3 regions of the Burkholderia lata genome follow, and region 1 is predicted to be linked to each of the others. Evidence: predicted binding sites of a transcription regulator. Region 1 holds the regulator's gene; each other region holds the start of a gene.

Region 1 (4,315 bases):
ATGTGGTCGACCTGCGGCTTGATGTTTTCCCACTGGTACTGGCGGGTCGACGCGACGTCGATTTCCGAGTCGAAGTGACCGATGTTGCAGACGATCGCGTTGTGGCGCATCGCCTTCATGTGATCGTGGCCGATCACGTGGAAGTTGCCCGTGGCCGTCACGAAGATGTCGGCCTTGTCGGCTGCGTATTCCATCGTCACGACGCGGTAGCCTTCCATCGCCGCCTGCAGTGCGCAGATCGGGTCGATTTCGGTGACCCACACGGTGGCGCCCAGGCCGCGCAGCGATTGCGCGCAGCCCTTGCCCACGTCGCCGTAGCCCGCGACGACCGCGACCTTGCCCGCGATCATCACGTCGGTCGCGCGCTTGATGCCGTCGACCAGCGATTCACGGCAGCCGTACAGGTTGTCGAACTTCGACTTCGTGACCGAATCGTTCACGTTGAACGCCGGGAACGGCAGGCGGCCGTCCTTTTCCATCTGGTACAGGCGGTGCACGCCGGTCGTGGTTTCTTCGGTCACGCCCTTGATGTGCGCGAGGCGCGTCGAGTACCAGGTCGGGTCCGCGTCGAGGTGCTGCGCGATCGACTTGTACAGCGCGACTTCTTCCTCGTTGGTCGGCTTCGCGATCACCGAACGGTCCTTCTCGGCCTTCGCGCCGAGGATCAGCAGCAGCGTTGCGTCGCCGCCGTCGTCCAGGATCATGTTCGCGAATTCGCCGTTCGGCCATTCGAAGATGCGGTGCGAGAATTCCCAGTATTCGTCGAGCGATTCGCCCTTGAACGCGAACACCGGCGTGCCGGCTTCGACGATCGCGGCAGCGGCGTGGTCCTGCGTCGAGAAGATGTTGCACGAGGCCCAGCGGACGTCCGCGCCGAGCGCCTTCAGCGTCTCGATCAGCACGCCCGTCTGGATCGTCATGTGCAGCGAACCGGCAATGCGCGCGCCCTTCAGCGGCTGCTGTGCCTTGTATTCGTCACGGATCTGCACGAGGCCCGGCATTTCGGTCTCGGCGATGTTCAGTTCCTTGCGGCCCCAGCCGGCCAGCGCCATGTCGGCGACGACGTAATCGTTGGAAGCTTTGGAATCGATAATGGCGTTCATCACGCCCTCCTTTCTAAAAAGTTTCTAGATTGGTGACGTGAGCGCCGTTCAGGAAGCGGGGCCGACGCGGTTGTGCCGCACAAGCTGCTTGGTGAAGCCTTCCGAGCCTGGCGGACGCAGAGTGGTCCGTCGCAACGCTCCTCGGAAAGCGGAGAGGATTGTAGCAAATCGGCGCGCAGAATGCGCAAGCACGGCGCACGACTGCGCGCCGACGGCGCAAGCGCGCGGCGTCGGCGCGTGCAGCCGTCAAGAAAGGGTCAGGACTCCGCGCCGACCCACGCCTGTTCGCGCAGCCGCGCGCGCAGGCGCGCGACGGCCTGGCTGTGCAGCTGGCACACGCGCGATTCGCTCACTTCGAGCACCGCGCCGATCTCGCGCAGATTCAGACCCCGTTCGTAGTACAGCGACATCAGCAGCTTCTCGCGCTCCGGCAGCCGCTCGATCGCCTCGACGAGCGCTTCGCGCAGGTGCTCGTCGAGCAGCGCGGACAGCGGATCGGCGTGATCGACGCGGTAGCGGTCGAGGAACGGCTCGTCGTCGGCCGCGCGGTCGAAATCCTCGTAATAGATCAGTTGGCTGCCGTGCAGGTCCTGCAGCATCCCCTGGTACTCGTCGAGCGGCATGTTCAGGTGCTGCGCGATCTCGGTCTCGCTCGCCGAGCGGCCGAGATTCTGCTCGACCTGGTGCACCGCGTGCTCGACCTCGCGCGACGTCTTGCGCAGGCTGCGCGGCAGCCAGTCGTTGCTGCGCAGCTCGTCGAGCATCGCGCCGCGGATACGCTGGGTCGCGTAAGTCTCGAACTGCGCGCCCTGGTCTTCCTTGTAGCGGCCGGCCGCGTCCATCAGGCCGATCATGCCGGCCTGAATCAGGTCGTCGAGGTCGACGCTCGCCGGCATCTTCGCGACGAGCTGCAGCCCGAGGCGTCGCACGAGCGGCGCATATTGCGCGAGCACGTCGGCCTGGGACATCTTTCCTTGAGCGTTGTACATCATGGCTCTCTCCTTCCGGTGGCGTTCACGCGGCGTGTGCCGCGCCCGCCTCATACGACGGCTTGCCGCCCGCGTGCACGGCGCGGCCCGCACCCGAACGCGGGCGCATCGGCCAATACAGCAGGTCGGCGGCAATCTGCCGGTAGTCGCGCGCGGCGGCCGACGACGGGAACGCATCGACCACCACACGCATCAGCTCGCGTGCGTGTTCGACGAGCGGATCGGCGCTCACGCAGCCCGCGTCGGCGATCGACACCGTCAGGTAGCGGCTCGCAACGCCCGCGAGGTTGTCGAACGCGACCTTCGCGTCGGCATGGCTGCCGACGTGATTGGTCAGCACGCGGAACTGCGCGAACGCATGCGCGAAATGCAGCCGCTTCATGCACGCATACGCCTCGGTGATCGCCTGCGCGGCGACCCGCGTGACGACCAGCACGTCGTGCGCTTCGCGTGCGAGCGCCGAGAACGAACCGTCGGCGCCGATCTGCGCGTCGACGAGGACGATGTCGGCCGGCCCGTCGATGAAATCGCTCAGTTGTGCATCGGTGTAGCCGGTGCGTGCGAGCCGCGCGGCGGCGCACAGGCTGAAGCCGGCCGCGACCCGCGTGCGTTCGCCGTCACGCAGCCACGCGCCCGCCAGCGTCGCGCTGGCCGAATGCACGTCGGCTCGCTCGTCGACGACGAGCACATCCTTGCCGAGCGACGCGAGCGCCGCCGCGAGGCTCACCACGGTGGACGTGCAGCCGACACCCGCCGGCCCGCCCGTCACCGCGACGATGCGCGATGCGCGCCCGGCCAGCAGGCGCCGCAGCCCTTCGGCCTGATCGATGATTCGTTTATCCAAATCGCACCTCGTGCAGCTCGGCGGTGGAACGTGCGGTCAGTGCGGAAAGCAGCGTCGGCATGTCCTCGTCTTGCGGCACGAAGGGCGAGCCGTCGCGCGGTACACAGAACGCGCTCTTCAGCAGGAATTTGGTCGAGGCGACGTACAGGTTCTCCGGCACCTTCTGGCCGGTCGACACGTAATGGATCGGCAGCTTGTAGCGGATCACCGTGTCGAGCACGCCGCCGAGGTGGGTCGCCTCGTCGAGCTTCGTGAGGATGCAGCCGGCCAGGTCCGGATGCTCGCCCGCGCTGCGGTACGCCTGCACGACTTCGTTGAGCGTGTCGCCGTGGCTCGTCGCGTTGAGCAGCAGCAGGCGCTGAACCGGCGCGTTCGCACCGTGCAGCATCGCGATCTGGTCGGACACCGCGCGGTCGCGCTGGCTCATGCCGATCGTGTCGATCAGCACGATGTGCTTGTTGCGCAGCTCGGACAGCGCCAGTGCGAGGTCGCCCGCATCCTTCACCGCGTGCACGGGCACGCCGAGGATCTTGCCGAAAATGCGCAGCTGCTCGTGGCCGCCGATCCGGTAGCTGTCGGTGGTCAGCAGCGCGACCTTGCTCGCGCCGAAGCGCATCACGCAGCGCGCAGCGAGCTTCGCGGTGGTGGTCGTCTTGCCGACGCCCGTCGGCCCCATCAGCGCGAACACGCCGCCGCGCTCCATCAGCGCATCTTCACTTTCGAGCACCGGCAGGTTCGACGCAAGCACCGACTGCGCCCATTCGGTGGCCTGTTCGAAGGTCTGCGCGCCGTCGCCGGCCGGCATGTTGTCGACCAGCATCCGCACGAGCTGCGCGGAGAAACCGGCCGCGAACAGGTGCTTCGTCAGCGCGCCATGCACGGCGCTGCGACGCTGGCGGTCGTGCCACATCAGGCTGTCGAACTGCTCTTCCATCATCCCGCGCAGCTCGCCGAGCTCCTGCATCACCGTATCGTTGACGATCCGCTCGATGCGCGACTTCACGGCGTCGGCCACCGCGGCGGCGGCGTCGGCGGACACGCGCGTGCGCTCGGCCGCCTTCGCGGCATACGCGGCGTTCGCGTTCGCGTTCGTGTCGGGCGCGCGGGTGGCGGCGGCCGGCATCCGGCGTTCGGCGTCGCGCACGATGTCGCGTGCCCACTCGGGCGGCGTCGCGCTCGCGGCGGCCTGCGGGGCCGGCACGCTCGCCTGCGGCGCGGCGGGCGTTGCCTGCGCACGCGCCATCAGCGCATCGCGCTGCTGCGTCAGGCGCTTCGCGTGCTCGACCAGCCACGGTGCGGGTTCGGAAGCAGCGGCCGGGGCGGCGGCAGTCGGGGCGGCGGCGGAAGACGGCGCCGCCGCGGCCAGCGCAGCGTCATCG
Region 2 (4,315 bases), 350 kb from region 1:
GCGGTAGCCAGCTCGGCCCGCGCGGGCGTCCAGCGTGTATCGGCACGCTCGCCGAGCGGATCGGCCGTATCGGGCGGCAGCGACGCGCCCTGCCGCGTGACTGCCGGCAACGCCTGCGCAGGATCGCGAGCCGACGCGCCGCCCTGGGCCGGCGTGCCCGGCTGCGCCGTTGCCCGCGCGGCCGCCGGCAAAGACGGGCGCTGCGCGAGCAGCTCGTCGAGCAGGTCGGTCGAGCCGTGCTGTGCGGCGTCCGGATCGGCCGGCGCGAGCGCGGCCGCGAGGCGCGCCTGCGGCTCGCGCATCAGCGCCGCGAGCGGACGCTGGCCGGCCAGCCACTGCGCGAGATGGGATTCGTAGAAAAGGCCGCTTTCGCTCACCGCCTGGGCGAGCGCTGCGCGCAGCGCCGCGACCGGCAAAGTCGCAGCCGCTTCGCGCGCCGCAGCAGCCGACGACGCAGCAGCGGAAGCCGGCGTGGAAGACGCAGCAAGATTGGAAGCGGCCGGCGCAGCCGTGTCGGTCAGCAGCACGGTGGGGTCGGCCAGCAGCGGCGCGCGCCCGGCAATGGCCGGCGTCGAGTCGCCGCCCACGCGCGAAATCGCGTCGAGCACGCGCCCGACATCGGATAGCGCAGTCTGGGTGGAAGCGGGCGGCGCAGCAGGCGGGCTGCCGGCCGAAGGCGTGGACGACGCGCCGGTGCCCGGCGTGCCGACCTGCGAGGTCGCGCCGCCGCCGGCGGGCGCCGACACGGTGCCGGTCAGCAAGCTGTCGAGGCGGCTCGCCAGCAGCGCGGCCGCAACGGAGTCGATACCGGTCATGATCGGAGCCTGCTTATCTCAGCCACATCGTTGCGAATCCGGGAACGGCACATTGGTGCCGCCCGCGGGAACTGCGCGCCTGCCACAGCGGATTCGTGCGCTCCCGCGCCCGTTTCCCCGGAAACGGGCCCTACCCGCGCGCGCGGTAGAGATCGGTCAATACCTTGGTCGAGCGCCGCGCCTCGAACAGCGCGGACAGCCGCGCGACGTCCGGGCTCGCGAGATCGCGAATCGCGGCGTCGTCGGCCAGGATGCGGCGGATCAGGTCGAGCTTGCGGCCGAGATCCGATTCGTCGAGCACGACGCCCGGATCGGCTTCCTTCAGCCCGTCGACCAACCGCATGAATTCGGCCTGCAACCCCGGCAACGCGCTCCAGTCGGCGCTGCGGGCGGCGCCCAGCATTCGGCCCGACACGGCGGCGAGCGCCTCGTAACGTTCGAAGTATTCGGCCTTGCGATTCATCGTGATGCTTCCACTGCCTGTTGCGCGGCCATCCGCGCGACTTCCGGGGCGATCCCCGTCCATGCTTCCTCGAGCGTCGCGAGCAGCCCGTCGACTTCGACCAGCATCGCGTCGCTCGCCTGAGCATTCGCTTCGAGCAGACGCCGGCCGATATACGCATACAGCGCGTCCAGCCGCTCGGCGATCTCGCCGCCCGCGTCGAGGTTCAGCGACGCCTTCAGCCCGCTGTCGACGATCCGGATCGCCTTGCCGATCGCTTCGCCGCGCGCGGACACATTGCCCTGCTGCAAATGCAGGCGCGCCAGCGCAATCGCCTGCCGCGCGCCCTGGTACAGCATCGCGATCAACCGGTGCGGGGAGGCGCCCATCACCCCCGTCTCGACGCCGACACGCGCGTACGCACTGGCTCCAGCGTGCCCTGGGGAAAACATGCGCTTCTCCTTGTTATGCCTTGGCTATACGGGAACCGCGGCCGTGCATCGCACGACGCGGCCTTCACCGGAGTTATCGGAAGGGATTTGGAAAGCTTTAGGCAAGCGGAGCGTGCCGCCTGGCGCAGAAGGGCCGGTCCGCAGACCCGCCCGGATGGCCGTCCACGGACAGCTTTCCCCGCATAGCCGCCCTTATCACACCGACATCTGCATGATGTCGTTGTAAGCGCTCACTAGCTTGTTGCGGACCTGGAGCCCGAACTGGAAGCCGATGTTGGCTTTCTGCATGTCGACCATCACGTCGTTCAGCGACACGTTCGGCGCGCCGACCTCGAACGCCTGCGCCTCGCCGAGCGCGTGCTGCTGGTCGCCGCTGATCTTGTCGAGCGACGCCTTCATCGCGCTGGCGAACGTGCTGGCCGTCGCCGCGCCCGAGCCGGCCAGTGCCGCCGTCGGGCTCGCGACGCCGCCGGACGCCTGCGCGGCCATCGACTGCATCTGTTGCAACACCGAACCGATTCCGCTGACGTTCGCCGTCATGCTGTCCCCGAAACTGAGAGAAGAGACCCGGACGCACCGGGAGATCCGCCGGCGCCGCACCACGCGCGCCATGCCGGATTCCGAAAAAGGATAGCAGCGTGACGCGCGTCAAAGCCGAGAAAGTACGGGGGAAACCCCGCTCTTTTCGGTCGATCGGAGTACGGCCCGGGTCACGATAATCGCATCGTGTCATTGTCCGCCCGCTCGTCCGAGCGAGCTCAGTCGTCCCGCTCCGGAGAAACTCGACGCATGGATTCGCAGGCCAACTCGCTGATCAACCCAGACGCCCGCGCGGGCCTCGCCAGCCCGGCGCCCGGCGCCGCCGCGGCCGCCGCGTTGCCGGGCGCGGGTGGCGCAGGCGCGGACTTCGGGCTTGGCGGCTTCGCGGAACGCATCCCCGGCATCTCGCGGATGAAGGGCAACCCGAAGCTGCCGTTCCTGATCGCCGTCGCATTCGCGGTCGCCGTCATCACCGCGCTCGTGCTGTGGAGCCGTGCGCCCGACTACCGCGTGCTGTACAGCAACCTGTCGGATCGCGACGGCGGCGCAATCATTGCCGCGCTCCAGCAGGCAAACGTTCCCTACAAGTTCGCCGATGCCGGCGGCGCGATCCTCGTGCCGTCGAACCAGGTGCATGAAACGCGCCTGAAGCTCGCCGCGATGGGGCTGCCGAAAGGCGGCTCGGTCGGCTTCGAGCTGATGGACAACCAGAAATTCGGCATCAGCCAGTTCGCCGAGCAGATCAACTACCAGCGCGCGCTCGAAGGCGAGCTGCAGCGCACCATCGAATCGATCAACGCCGTGCGCGGCGCGCGCGTGCATCTCGCGATCCCGAAACCGTCGGTGTTCGTGCGCGACAAGGAAGCGCCGAGCGCGTCGGTGTTCGTCGACCTCTACCCGGGCCGCGTGCTCGACGAGGGCCAGGTTCAGGCAATCACGCGGATGGTGTCGTCCGGCGTGCCCGACATGCCCGCGAAGAACGTGACGATCGTCGACCAGGACGGCAACCTGCTGACCCAGACCGCGTCGGCATCCGGCCTCGACGCGAGCCAGCTCAAGTATGTACAGCAGGTCGAGCACAACACGCAGAAGCGCATCGACGCGATCCTCGCGCCGATCTTCGGCACGGGCAACGCGCGCTCGCAGGTCAGCGCGGACCTCGATTTCTCGAAGATCGAGCAGACGTCGGAAAGCTACGGCCCGAACGGCAATCCGCAGCAATCCGCGATCCGCAGCCAGCAGACCAGCAGCGCGACCGAACTCGCGCAGGGCGGCGCGTCGGGCGTGCCGGGCGCGCTGTCGAACACGCCGCCGCAACCGGCTTCCGCGCCGATCGTCGCCGGCAACGGCCAGAACGCGCCGCAGACAACCCCGGTGAGCGACCGCAAGGACCAGACGACCAACTACGAAGTCGACAAGACGATCCGCCATCTCGAGCAGCCGATGGGCAGCGTGAAGCGGCTGTCGGTCGCGGTCGTCGTCAACTACCAGCCGGTCGCCGACGCGAAGGGCCACGTGACGATGCAGCCGCTGCCGCCCGCGAAGCTCGCGCAGGTCGAACAGCTCGTGAAGGATGCGATGGGCTACGACGAGAAGCGCGGCGACTCGGTGAACGTCGTGAACAGCGCGTTCTCGACCGTGAGCGACCCGTACGCCGACCTGCCGTGGTGGCGCCAGCCGGACATGATCGCGATGGCGAAGGAAGCGGCGAAGTGGCTCGGCATCGCTGCGGCCGCCGCGGCGCTCTACTTCATGTTCGTGCGCCCGGCGATGCGCCGTGCGTTCCCGCCGCCCGAGCCGGTCGCACCGGCGCTCGCGGCACCGGAAGATTCCGTCGCGCTCGACGGCCTGCCGGGACCGGAGAAGTCCGAGGAGCCCGACGCGCTGCTGCTCGGGTTCGAAAGCGAAAAGAACCGTTACGAACGCAACCTCGACTACGCGCGCACGATCGCCCGCCAGGATCCGAAGATCGTCGCCACCGTCGTGAAGAACTGGGTGTCCGATGAACGCTGAAGGCTTGACCAAGAGCGCGCTCCTGCTGATGTCGATCGGCGAGGAAGAGGCCG
Region 3 (4,315 bases), 400 kb from region 1:
TGCCCGTGTTGCCCGCGCGGGCCGACGGCACCGGCGAGCTGCCGATCGCCGGCACCGACATGAAGACGGCCGCGCCCGTGTCGCCCTGCGACACGGTGCTCGAATCGGTGATCTGCACCTGGCGCGTGCCGGTGTCGCCGACATAGGCAACGCTGCCGCTCGGCGTCGTCGAAAACGGCGCCGCCGAATTCTTCGTGCCGGCGAACAGGTAGTTGCCCGCGCCGTCGTTGGTGTTCGCGAGCGTCATCAACTGGTCGCGGTAACCCTGCAGCTGCGTTGCGAGCGCCGAGCGGTCGCTGTCGGACATCGAACCGTCGCCGGCGCGCACGAGCAGCGACTGCGTGTTCGTCAGCACGGTGCTCACGTTCTGCAGCGTCTGGTCCTCGGCCTGCAGTGACGCGAGCGCCGCGTTCTGGTTGGTCGCGTACTGCGACAGCGTCGCCGACGCCATCGACAGCTGCACGGCCTGCGCCGCGCCCGCCGGGTTGTCCGCCGCCGTCTGCAAGCTCACGCCACTCGAGATCTGTTGATACAGCTGCGCAAGCTGGGCCTGCTGATCGTTCATTTGTGAAACGTTCAGCTGGAAGAACTGGGCGCTGGAAATCCGCATCGCTTCTATCCCTCGAATCCGGTCAATTGAACAGGCCGAGCACGGTCTGGAACAGCGTCGCCGCCGTCTGGATCACCTTCGCGTTCGCCTGGTAGAACTGCTGGTACTGCATCAGGTTGGCCGCTTCCTCGTTGGTGCTCACGCCCGACACCGACTGCTGCGCCTCGGTGATCTGGCCGATCAGCCCGGTCTGCGCGGCGCTCGACGATTTCAGCTGGGTCGTCGTGTTGCCGATGCCGTTCACGTAGCTCGCATACGCGCCCGTGAGCGTCGTCGTGCCGTTGCCGAACGCCTTCGCGTTGACCAGCTTCGACAGCGCGAGCGCGTTGGAGCCGTCGCTGGTGCCGCCCGCATACGGCCCGATCGTGAACGAGTCGCCGGTCGCCGGTGCGCCGGACAGCGTGACGCTCACGCCGTTGAGCGCGCCCGCGGCCGTTCCCGACATCGTCATCGTCGCGCCGGCCGCCGGATCGTACGGGACGGTGTCCGTCGGGTTGTTGATCGTGACCGACGTCGGCGGCGTGGTGCCGATCGTCACCGTGGTGCCGACCGGGAACCCCGTCAAAGTCTTCGCCGTCGCGTCATAGGTCAGCTTGGTCGTCGGCACTTGATAGCCCGAGGTGACGCCGCCCAGCGTGATCTTGCCCGTGCCGGTGTTGGTGCTCGCCGCCGACGTGACCGCCGGCGAGGCTGCCGCGATCGCCAACGCGCTCGTCGTGGCGAGGCCGAAGCCGTTCAGCGCGCCGCGCGTCGGCAGCACGGTGAACTTGTCACCGGCACTCATCGAGCCCGACGGGATCGAGAAATTCAGCCCGCCGAGCGAAACCGGCATCGGCCCCGCCTTCTGGTCGACCACCGCGCCGCTCGCGCGGTCGGTCAGCGTATAGTTCGCGCCGTCGAAGGACAGCGTGTAGTCGCTCGTCGTCGGCTGCGACGCGTTCGCGAACGACACGGACAGCGACGCGTTGCCGGTATTGCCCTGGTTCGCGTACACGGTCGGCGACGGCGTCGTGAACAGGTTGCCGCCCTTGTTGCCCGACAGGTCGATGCCGAGCGCGTTCTGCGCGTTGACCTGCGCGGCGAAGCTGGTCGCGATCGCGCCGAGCTGAGCCTGCGCGGGGTCGAGCGTCTGGCTGCGGAACGCGAGCAGGCCGCCGAGCGTGCCGCCCGACAGCGACGAATCGGGCAACGGCTGGTTCGGCCCCTGCGGCTTCGCGCCGGCGATCCCCTGCGACACGACGGTCAGTTCGCTCGGATCCGACGGCGACGTGACGGCCGCAAGCTGGTAGCTCTTGTCGGCGACGACGAGCGGTTGGCCACCCGACATGAACACGCTGTAACCGCTGTCGTTGCGCACGACCTGGATACCGGTCAGGCCCGACAGGTTCGACACCGCGAGGTCGCGCTGGTCCAGCAGCTGGTTCGGCGGCTGCCCTTGGCTGCTCGCCGCTGCGATCTGCTGGTTCAGCTGCGCGATCTGCGCGGTGTACGTGTTGATCTGCGACACGGTGCTGGTGAGCTGCGTGTTCACGCTCTGGCGCAGCGCGTCGTACTGCTGGCCGGCCGCGTTGAGCTGGTTGGCCAGCGTCTGCGCGTTGCTGATCGCGGTCTGTCGCACCGACGGGTCGGACGCGTTGTTCGCGACGTTCTGCAGCCCGGTGAAGTAGCTCGTGATCCCGGTCGAGATCCCCGCCGTCGGGCTGCCGATGTAGTTGTTCAGCTGCGCGACGAGCGTGTACCACGTCGACAGCGCACCGCCCTGCGTCTGCGCGGTGTTCAGCTGGTCGCTCAGGTACTGGCTGTACTGCCGCTGCACGGTGACGGTGTTCACGCCTTGCGGCATGTAACCGCTGCCCGAGTATTGGCTGCTCGCTTCCGCATACACGGGCCGCTGGACCGAATAGCCGGGCGTCGCCGCGTTGCTGATGTTGTTGCCGGTCGTCGTGAGGCCCCAGAGCGCGGCATTCAGGCCGCTGACGCCGAGGTTCATGAGTGTGTTGGACATGCGCGATCCTGATGAGCCGACCGCACGTCGCGGCCGCCGGGTTGCGTGACTCCCGGTATAACGGCCGCCAATCGAAAAAATTGAGGAAAAAATGCACGTGCGACGCACACTCGCGCGTCGCCGGTTCAAGCGTGCGGCCGAGGGTGCCGCAAACGCCGTGCGGGCCGCCCCGGGCGGGGCCGGCCGCCGCTTGCGCGTCAGGCCCGCGCGAGCGAGCGGCGCTTCATTTCGAGCTGCGTGATCAGCCGCTGCAGCGTGTTTTCCGCGCTGCCCGGCAGCGACATGTAGCGGAAGCCGAGCTGGTAGCGTCGCGACCCGTTCGGCATCTGCGTCGAACGCTGCGACACGAGCTGCAGGTCGAGCGACAGCTTGCCGTGGCCGGTCAACTCGAGCTCGACGTCGGGCAGCGTCGTGCCGACCTCGAGCGCCTCGACGCGTTCGTCGGCCGTGCGCAGCCCCACGCCGCCGAGCGACAGGTTATGCACTTCGAACAAGAAGCTCTCGCCGTCCGGCAGCTTGCCGCGGCACAGGAACGGATCGACGATCGGCGCATCGACGCGGAAATACTCGCGACGCTGGATGCACATCAGCACGTCGGGGAAATCGGCGACGAACGCGGGCAGCCCCTCGTAGCGCGTCTCGCGCGGCGTGCCCGTGGAGAATTCGACCCGCACGCCCTCCGGCGCGGCCGCGAACGTGCAGTGCGACGCGCCGAGGATGCTGGCGTTCTGCTCGGATAGCGCACCCCAGTCGAACGTGAACGTCCGCGCGCCGACATCCACCTCGAGCAGGCGCGTGACAAGCTGGCCACCCGGGTACTGGACGGTCAGGAAATCGCCGCGATTGACGAGGTTGCGCAGCTGCACGCCGATTTCCAGCGGATTGCGGCGGGCATAGTCGGGCCCGGAGTGGCCTGCATCCAGGCTGGGGTCCGTCGACGTTTCGATATTCATGGCTAGCCGGTCTTTCTTGTCATGGGCGCCCGGGCAACCGGTGCGCAATAAAACCGGGCCAGAACGGGGGCCCGGTCGCAGGTCTCTCACACTTAGCGGCAGTGCTGACCGAAAGTTTAGATCGAATTGGGGATTTTTTTCGCGCAAACGTTGAAACCGCGCGCGGCGGGCTGCCGGGCGCGGTCCAGAGGGTACAACGGCGGTCGCCGGCGGGCCGGTCAGCCGATCTGCTGCATGATCGAAATCAGCTTCTTCGCGTAGTTCGGGTCGGTCGCGTAGCCGGCCTTCTGCATCCCGTGCGCGAAGCCTTCGACGCTGCGGCTCGCGCTCAGCACGCCCGAGTAGCGCGGGTTGTTCTTCAGCAGGTTCGCGTAATCGGTCATCGCGTGCTCGTACGAATCGTACGCACGGAATTTCGCGACCACGCGGCGCGGCGTGCCGTTCACGTACTCCGTGGTCAGCGCCGACACCGTGCGACCGGTCCAGCCCTTGGTCGCCTTGATGCCGAACACGTTGTAGCTCGTCGAACCGTCGCCCGCGCGGATCTCGCGCTTGCCCCAGCCCGATTCGAGCGCGGCCTGGCCGACGATGAAGCGCGCCGGAATGCCGGTCGACGCGCTAGCCGCCTGCGCGGGGCCCGCGAGCCGGTCGACGAACGCGTCGGCGTCCTGCACGCCGCTCGCGCCCTTCAGCGGCGGCGTCAGCGCGCTGCCGGCCGAGTAGCCGCGCGTGCCGGCGAGCCCGCCG

The links. The regulator FliA, encoded in region 1, starts transcription of late flagellar genes. The targets are predictions, from matches to a motif close to CTAAAGTTTNNNNNNNNNNNGCCGNTA.
Region 2: the regulator FliA is predicted to act here: its motif matches at 1,784-1,810, upstream of fliS (flagellar export chaperone FliS).
Region 3: the regulator FliA is predicted to act here: its motif matches at 2,674-2,700, upstream of flgK (flagellar hook-associated protein FlgK).

What each region holds. Positions count from the first base shown of each region.
Region 1 is NC_007510.1:230,725-235,039, reverse strand. Features, by position in the region: gene ahcY (adenosylhomocysteinase) at 1-1,103, opposite strand, end outside; S-adenosyl-L-homocysteine riboswitch at 1,136-1,252, opposite strand; gene BCEP18194_RS06925 (RNA polymerase sigma factor FliA) at 1,361-2,095, opposite strand; gene BCEP18194_RS06920 (flagellar biosynthesis protein FlhG) at 2,118-2,936, opposite strand; gene flhF (flagellar biosynthesis protein FlhF) at 2,929-4,315, opposite strand, start outside.
Region 2 is NC_007510.1:3,577,977-3,582,291, forward strand. Features, by position in the region: gene BCEP18194_RS22200 (flagellar hook-length control protein FliK) at 1-815, opposite strand, end outside; gene BCEP18194_RS22205 (flagellar protein FliT) at 946-1,278, opposite strand; gene fliS (flagellar export chaperone FliS) at 1,275-1,709, opposite strand; gene fliE (flagellar hook-basal body complex protein FliE) at 1,905-2,249, opposite strand; gene fliF (flagellar basal-body MS-ring/collar protein FliF) at 2,499-4,262, shown strand; gene fliG (flagellar motor switch protein FliG) at 4,252-4,315, shown strand, end outside.
Region 3 is NC_007510.1:3,526,501-3,530,815, forward strand. Features, by position in the region: gene flgL (flagellar hook-associated protein FlgL) at 1-610, opposite strand, end outside; gene flgK (flagellar hook-associated protein FlgK) at 633-2,615, opposite strand; gene BCEP18194_RS21965 (flagellar brake protein) at 2,813-3,568, opposite strand; gene flgJ (flagellar assembly peptidoglycan hydrolase FlgJ) at 3,787-4,315, opposite strand, start outside.